Regions from separate parts of the Siminovitchia jepli genome, predicted to be linked through region 1. Evidence: riboswitches for the same ligand, from Rfam matches in the RefSeq annotation. Region 1 holds a riboswitch; the other holds the start of a gene.

Region 1 (4,214 bases):
TTTGGATCATATCGAGCGCTTTTTGTTGATCCTGATTTCCTTGCAATTCCTGGCCAAGCAATACATTTTGCAGGACGGTACGCCATGGAAAAAGCGCATGGTGCTGCGGCATGTAACTGATAAAGCCCCGTTTCCCGGTAATATCTTGATCGTTTAAAAAGATGGAACCTTGATCAGGCTTCAGCAAGCCGCCGATCACATGAAACAACGTACTTTTCCCGCTTCCGGAAGGACCGAGGATCGAAACAAATTCCCCCTCTGTGATGTCCAAATCAATGTCTTGTAAAACTTCTTTTTGCCCAAAATTTTTGCTTACACCTTGTATCGTTAAATGGCCCATTCACATTACCTTCCTTCTTCTCCACTTGATGAGCCTGTTTTCCGCAAGAGTGATCACGCCAAAAAACAGCAAACTCAAGGCCATGATAATGAAAATGGCGACAAAAACGCGGTCTGTCCGGAATGATGAGGAAGCGAGCGTCATATAAACACCAATCCCGTGTTTCGCTCCAAGCCATTCCGAAATCACCGCGCCCATTACGCTGTATGTGGCAGAAATTTTAAGGCCGGAAAAAACGGATGACAACGCGTATGGCCATTCCAATTTTGTAAACGTCTGAATTTTTGATGCACCGGCCATCACCATGTAATGCTTCATTTCAGCGGGAACGCTTCTGAATCCGTCCATCGCTGCTACTGCAACCGGGAAAAAGCAAACAAGAGTGATGACAATGATTTTAGGCAAAAGCCCAAATCCGAACCAAATAACGAGAAGCGGCGCCAGTACGATAATCGGAACATTTTGCGATAAAATAAGGAGCGGATAAACGGATTCCTGAACCCCCGGCAGCAAATGAAGCATGACGGCCACAAGCACGCCGACTGTACAGCCGATGATGAATCCTCCGACGGAAAGCCAAATCGTTGACTGTATATGCGGCAGGAGCCCCGCAATTCCGGATGCAGCTTCTTTTGCAATGGAACTGGGGGCAGGAAGCAGCCAGCCCGGAATGTTGGCAAGTTTTACGGATACTTCCCATATACATAATAAAAGGAGGAGGACCCCCAGCGGCCTCCATCCTTTTTTGACCAGCGCACCCATTACCGGTATTTCTCCGTCAGTTGATCCATTGAAATTCCGTCCGGCTGATACAAAATTTTCACCTGGGAGATCACATTTTTACTGCCCATTTCAACCATCCGGTCATTCATTTTTTTGACGATGGCCATCAATTTGGTAAAATCCCCTTCCATCGTCGTTTCCAAAGAATGTACTTCATAACGGACTCCGGATTCGTCAATCACCTTGATCGCTTCATCAACGTATGGGATCACCTCTTCGCCATTTTTTGTTTTCGGGATGATCTGTATGCTGACAAGTGAATTCGCCATTTCCTCTCCTCCTATTCAGGTAAAAATTGATTTGTGAATGCTTTTTCTACATCCATTTCCTTTTCCAGCAAATCTTTTTCCAGCATCCAGTCCATGTAGTTTTTCCATACTTCAGCCTTTTGTTCTCCCCAGCGGGCCGCATCATCTTGATAACGGGGCGAAATCCATTCCTGGCTTTTTTTCACAAGTTCGGGATCAAGATCGGGTACTGCTTTGATAAGAATGTCCGCAGCTTCTCCGGGCTGGTCGATCGCAAACTCGTAACCTTTGGAGACGGCTGCCATGAATGCTTTTACCGTATCCGGATCCGATTCGATCATTTTCTCGTTCGTCGTAATGACCGGCGTATAATAATCGAGCTTGTCCGAGTAATCGGTCAAGTAGACCATATTCAACTTTTCCCCGCGGAGCTCTGCCTCTACCCCTGTCCACGCATAATAAATCCAGGCGAAATCAATATCTCTTTTTACCGCCGTAAAAAAGTCGGCATCCCCCATATTGACAATGTCAACTTTCTCTATATCGGCGCCATCCACATCCATCAATGAAGCCAGGACAGCTTTCTCAAGCGGGGCGCCCCAGCCTCCGTAGGTTTTTCCTTCAAAATCTTTCGGTGATGTGATATTTTTTTCGGCAAGTGAAGCGAAACCGGATGTATTGTGCTGGATGACGGCTGCGATGGACACAATCGGCACGTCTTGGACGCGCGCCTCCGTCACGCTTTCCTGATAACTGACCCCGAACTCGGCCTTTCCGGAGGCAACTAGCTGATCAGAGCCTGCTTCTCCTGGCATCATGATTTCAACATCCAAGCCTTTTTCCTCAAAATAGCCTTTTTCCTTCGCCACATAGAGGCCGGTATGATTTGTATTGGGCGTCCAGTCGAGCACGACTGCCACCTTTTTATGTTCTTTTTCTTCCTTTTCATGCTGATCGGCTGCATGGTTCCCGCAGCCGGCCAGCAAAAAAAAGAATATCACGCAGCTTGCCAACCGTTTATTCATAAGTTCTCCTCCTTGCAAAATAAAAAGCGCCCGGGAAAAAACCCCGAAGGCGCCAAAAAAAGATGTATGTTCAATTGATTGACGTTCCCTTCGCTGGTATGAGCCAGATCAGGTTCAAAGGGTCAGCATTTCCCGAATGCTATCTCAACCGGCCACACCGGTTCCCCTACTCAAATGCTATTAAGTTAATTCTATTATAACAGAAAGAAAAAACTGCTCCAAGAAGGAGCAGTTTTTTACACCGGTGGGAAAATTGGCGGTGATTGTGGAAAAATTCCTCCAATAATTGGAGCCACGTAAAGCGCAAATGCCACTCCTGCTGTTAGAAATAGTTTTTTCATTTTATTCACCCCTTTCAGCGATTTTTTTATAATAATAAAGCGCTTTATCCGGGTTCGTGTCTGCATAATATTGGGCAAGGGATAAAGCGAATTTATTATAATCTTCTACAAAGTAGGCCTTTTCCAAATATGGAAGCAAGTCGTTTTCCAGAAAATCCATCGCTTTGCCTTTTCGATTTTTCAGCAAGTATTGATAATATCGGAAAATGAGCTGCTGCTTTTTCATGGAGCCCGATTTTGTTTCCCGCAATATTTCAGAAATATTTTGGAGTGCTTTTTCATTCTCGCCCTGGGAAATGAGCAGCTCAGTGTAGCTGCATAAGCTTACCAAGTATTCCTGATTCGTCTTGGCATGGTCCATCGAAAGAATATAGTGGCGGGCCGCTTCTTCCAATCTCCCCATTTTTTCCAGAAGCAGGGCATAGTTATTGTACATGGCGGACTTAAGTTCATCCGTGTTGATCAAGTTCATATTTTTAAATATATAGCGATATTGTTCCGCGGCATTTTCATAAATGCTCAAATCTGTATAGGCAATGCCCAATAGAAACTGGGTATGTAAAATCCGCATATAGTTGAATGACCTGGAAAACGCCTCCAACGCTTTATGGCCATACGCAATACTGCTGCTGCTATCCTTCAGATTAGCATAGTTTAAAGCAATGAAATAATAGAGCTCCGCTCGCCACGAAGATGGCAATAGATCATCTGCTTCTACTTTTAGAAGAATATCCAGCGATATTTTATAATCGCCTTTTATAATATAAAAAGCACCATTAATAAACTCATAAAGCGCTTTTTCCTGCTCTGCCAATGAATTGGCAATTTGTCTGATAATTTCTCGTTCCTTCTCGGCGCTTTCGAAATCGTTCATCAGCAGATGGTAGCGATATACATACAAATGATAGAGTGATATATAGTTGGAAAATTTAATGTACTCTTTTAATTCTTCCACCCGATTGTAGCATTCTGTTGCCCGTTCCTTGTCGTAAGAAAGCATTGCATCAAGCAAATGGGAGAGTTCGGCAGAAATCTTCTTGGATGCCTGCTGGATGGAATCAAGAGAAATGCCCAACCGGTCGAGCAGCAGCATGATCGTTTCCCAGTTCGCTTCTTTGTTGTAGTTCTCAAACTTGCTTAAATGCGTGACAGAACAAATCCCGTTGCATAATTCGAACTGGGTCATATTCTTTAATTGGCGATGGTATTTAATTATCGCCCCGATATTCATTTTTTCCATGCTCATATCTTCATCCTCTAGTCATGCTACTGTATAGATAAATAGTAGCATAAACTGGATAAAAAATCTAATTATTGATAAACTTGTCATCTATTATTATCAAAAATTTCTTTTAATGCAAGCTCCAAGTTTGGATACGCAAAAACAAATTGATGTTCAAGCGCTTTTTCAGGAACCACCCGCTGTCCCCTGATCAGCATGCTGCTCATCTCCCCCAGTAAAATCTTTAACAGCCAT
Region 2 (4,214 bases), on a different contig from region 1:
TTATCTGCATTCGCAGCCGTTTCCTTGTTTTCTCCTCCACAGCCAGCTAGCAGCAAACTTGAAGATAGCACACTGGCCAATGCCCATTTCTTTATCATTTTACATTTCTCCATTTCAACGTTATTTTTTCCAGCCAACCCACAAGTAAAAACAGTGTAATTCCCAAAACCGACAGAATGACGATCGGCGCAAACACCCCGGCTCCATCAAACTGTGTCATCATTCTTCTACTAAAGTATCCCAGCCCCTTGTCAGCACCCAGCCATTCCCCGATTGCCGCGCCGATGACACTCAGCGTAACGGCTACTTTTAATCCCGAATAGAATTGGGGCAATGCGGACGGAAGTTCCACCTTAAAGAAAATCTGGCGTTTCGTGGCCCTCATCGTTTGAAGCGTTTCTTTTAAATGAGGATCTGCGGACCGCAGCCCGTCAAACGTATTGACCGTAATCGGAAAGAAAGTGATCAGTACTGTCACGACGACTTTGCTCCAGATGGAATAGCCAAACCAAAGGACGAATATCGGAGCAAGCGCAATGATGGGTATCGTTTGCGAAGCAATGAGCAATGGAAAAAACGCCTTCCTTACAATATCGCTCTTATGCATCCAGATGGACAAGCCGACACCACATATAAGCGACAACAAAAGTCCGATAAGCATAATCAGCGTCGTTGGCAGCAAATGTCCGATAAAAAGGACTGCCCTGAGCTCCCAAAGCCTTTCTGCAATTTGTATAGGTGATGGCAGTATAAAGGGTTTTCCATACAGGCGGGCGCCGCTCTCCCATCCAATTAAAAGCAGCAACAGGAGCAAAATTGATAATCCGTATTTTTTCAATAAGGTCATAATGTCACCAATTTTCTTAAATCAAGCAATATCTTCTCTTTTAATTCTGTAAAAGCAGGATCTTTTAAGTTCTCCACCGTCCGCGGTCTGCCGAGCGGCACCGGAATTTCTTCGAGACGGGACACCGGCTTTTGGCTGAACAACAGTACCCGATCGGATAGGAACAGCGCCTCCTCTACATCGTGAGTAATAAAGAGGATTGTTCTACCCGAATCAGCCCATTGTTCAAGCAGCCATTCATGCATGACTGTTTTCGTAACGGCATCCAGTGCGCTGAACGGCTCATCCAGGAGCAATAAGCAACTACCGCCCAACAAGGCACGCAAAAACGAAACACGCTGACGCATCCCTCCGGATAATTCATGGGGATAGCGGTGTTCAACATCTTTTAAACCAAATACTTCCAGCTTATCAATGACTTCGGGCCATACATCTTTTTTGTTTAACCTTTTTAACATGAGCGGCAAGGCGGCATTATCGACGACCGAAAGCCAAGGCAGCAGTCCGTCCTTTTGGGACATATATCCAACATGTCCCTGCCTGTTGGAAGGCTCCTCACCATTCACAAAAATACAGCCGCTGTTTTGCTTTTCAAGCCCTGAAATAAGTCGGAACAATGTACTTTTCCCGGAACCGCTTGGGCCGACAACGCTCACAAACTCGCCTTTTTTTACTGAAAAACTTAAATCTTGCAGTACAGGATCCTGTACATCCGAGTCATAAGCAAAAGATACGTGCTGAAAAACCAGAGCTTCATTCATCATAAGGCCCCCTTTCCTGAAATGGATTGCTCGTTTGTCCCCCTTTCTGTGGTGAGAAATGCTAAGGCACCATACATGAAAAAAGAGCACTTCCCAAAAAGAAGTGGCTCTGACCCATTTAACAGAATGCATGCGTATACAGATTATATGAATACGCGTTCTTTCCACTTCCCTGCGCTAGCATTATCTAGATCAGGTTAAAAGGGTTGAGGAAGTCCTCTCTCAGCTTTTGGCACCCCTAGTGTTTCCCATATTTTATTAACAATCCTTCCCTTTAATATATATATCATTTAACCTAAAAAATCAAATAGAGTTTGAAATTCCTTTCAAGGGGAAAATAGGTGCGGTTGATGGTATGATGAATGTATATGCAAAGGAGGAGGTAATATCGTGAGATTAACCGTATACTTGGCAGGAGAAATCCACAGCAGTTGGCGTGAGGAAATTAAAGAAAAAGCACAGGCACTCAAACTTCCGGTCGATTTTGTCGGGCCAATGGAAGACCATGACCGCTCCGACGCCATCGGCGAAGAAATCCTTGGCGAGCAGCCGAATGCCATTTACAGGGACGCGGCAGCTTCCAGCTTTAACAACTTGAGAACACAAGTCCTCATGCAAAAATCAGACCTTGTTATTGCGTTGTTTGGAGAGAAGTACAGGCAATGGAATACAGCCATGGATGCAAGTGCGGCCGTTACATCGGGAAAACCGCTCATCTTAATCCGCCCGGAAGAACTGCATCATCCCTTGAAAGAGTTGTCCCGGAAAGCAAACGCAACGGTGGAAACAGTGAATCAGGCCATAAAAGCGCTCTCATATATTTTAGAATAGGCCCTTATTAAAATAAAAAGCACAGAAAGCTGTTTGTGAACTGCTTTCTGTGCTTTTTAATAATTATCCCCGTCTTTTCTTTTCCCTCTGTCCGATCAGCAGTGTTACGATATGGCCGAACATTTCGGAACGGTCAATGCGTCCATTGGTGAAAACGCCAATGGCTCCTTCTTCGGAACTGATTCCGGTCCTTTGACAGTAATCATCCATGACCGGTCCAAGTTCTTCACCTGACCGAAGGCTGCCGGCGATTTCCTCCGGCAGCAGAATACGCGCACCGCCTGCCAGCACCGTCTTTCTCCCCCTTTCGGCCAATGCTCCCCAATTGCACAAAAAGAGGCCAAAAGGCGTTTCCGCAACGCCGCCTTCCAAGCCGATCGCCAACTTCGCTTTACTGTGATCCAAGCAATATTCAGCCCGATGGATGGCGCCATGTATCGTTTCCTCATCGGAGAAAGGCATGGCACTTACATTTGATGGGGCATCTATCGGGACAATCTCAGTCTCCATGCCCAAACCAAGAAGGGTATTTTGCACAGCTTTTAACTTTGCTCTGTTTTTTGAACCAACGGCAATAATCATAATGCCACTCCCATCCAGCAAACACTCATTTTATCTTTACCCAATTTCAATCCTGCTTATTGATTTCGAATAGACTTTACTGTAGACCAGTCGCTGGCTTTTACCAGCCTGGTTAACAGCTCTTTTGCCGCCGCATAGTCATCGACATGGACGATTGAAGCATGTGTATGGATATAGCGTGCGCAAATTCCAATCACCGCACTTGGCACCCCTTCGTTGGCAGTATGTACACGGCCTGCATCCGTTCCTCCCGGAGAAACAAAGTATTGGTAAGGAATATCATGTGTTTTTGCCATGTCCAGAATAAATTCGCGCATCCCTTTATGCGTGACCATCGTTCTGTCAAAGATTCTAAGCAAAGCCCCTTTTCCGATATGGCCGAATTCTTTCTCGTCTCCGGTCATGTCGTTGGCTGGGCTGGCATCAAGTGCAAAGAAGAGGTCGGGCTGGATCATATTGGCACTTGATGCCGCTCCCCGCAGCCCCACTTCTTCCTGTACGGTGGCGCCGGAATAGACGATGTTTGGCAGTTTTTCATTTTGTATTTCTTTTAGCAGCTCAATTGCAAGCCCGCATCCGTAACGGTTATCCCATGCCTTGGCCATAATTTTTTTCGGATTGGCCAATGGCGTAAACGGACAGACCGGAACAACTTGCTGTCCCGGTTTAATTCCTGCCTTCACGGCATCCCCTCGGTCATCTGCCCCGATGTCAATCATCATATTTTTGATTTCCATCGGCTTTTTTCTTTGTTCCTCCGTAAGCAGATGCGGCGGAATCGAGCCGATGACTCCTGTTACAGGCCCGGTGTCAGTGATGATCTGGACCCGCTGTGCAAGCATCACCTGATTCCACCAGCCGCCCAAAGGCTGAAAGCGGATCATCCCGTTTTTCGTAATTTGGGTGACCATAAACCCGACTTCATCCATGTGGCCTGCCACCATGATTTTAGGACCTGAAGGGTCACCTGATTTTACGCCAAAAATACTGCCCAATCTATCCTGTATTACCTGATCTGCATATTTTTCAAGCTGTTCGCGCATAAACTCTCTAACTTGGTGCTCATTTCCCGGAGCGCCCGGAAGCTCCGTCAGCGTTTGAAAAAGAACAAGCGTATCTTTGTCCAAATCCTCAACCCCTCTTCAGTGTATTTATTTGTATTTTAACATGAAACTGTTTTTGTCAAAAATAGG

What was found. Region 1 has a riboswitch for thiamine pyrophosphate ahead of AB1L08_RS06800 (ABC transporter substrate-binding protein). Riboswitches for the same ligand answer to the same signal wherever they lie in the genome.
Region 2: linked by a shared signal. The riboswitch ahead of AB1L08_RS04670 (ABC transporter ATP-binding protein) and the one ahead of AB1L08_RS06800 (ABC transporter substrate-binding protein) in region 1 are both predicted to bind thiamine pyrophosphate.

The regions. Positions count from the first base shown of each region.
Region 1 is NZ_JBFEGN010000011.1:17,995-22,208, reverse strand. It holds gene AB1L08_RS06815 (ABC transporter ATP-binding protein) at 1-340, opposite strand, end outside; gene AB1L08_RS06810 (ABC transporter permease) at 341-1,102, opposite strand; gene AB1L08_RS06805 (thiamine-binding protein) at 1,102-1,392, opposite strand; gene AB1L08_RS06800 (ABC transporter substrate-binding protein) at 1,404-2,396, opposite strand; TPP riboswitch at 2,465-2,574, opposite strand; gene AB1L08_RS06795 (helix-turn-helix domain-containing protein) at 2,739-3,983, opposite strand; gene AB1L08_RS06790 (TIGR01777 family oxidoreductase) at 4,064-4,214, opposite strand, start outside.
Region 2 is NZ_JBFEGN010000006.1:14,004-18,217, forward strand. It holds gene AB1L08_RS04660 (ABC transporter substrate-binding protein) at 1-98, opposite strand, end outside; gene AB1L08_RS04665 (ABC transporter permease) at 95-847, opposite strand; gene AB1L08_RS04670 (ABC transporter ATP-binding protein) at 844-1,608, opposite strand; TPP riboswitch at 1,761-1,858, opposite strand; gene AB1L08_RS04675 (YtoQ family protein) at 1,999-2,439, shown strand; gene AB1L08_RS04680 (DUF84 family protein) at 2,503-3,021, opposite strand; gene AB1L08_RS04685 (M42 family metallopeptidase) at 3,078-4,148, opposite strand.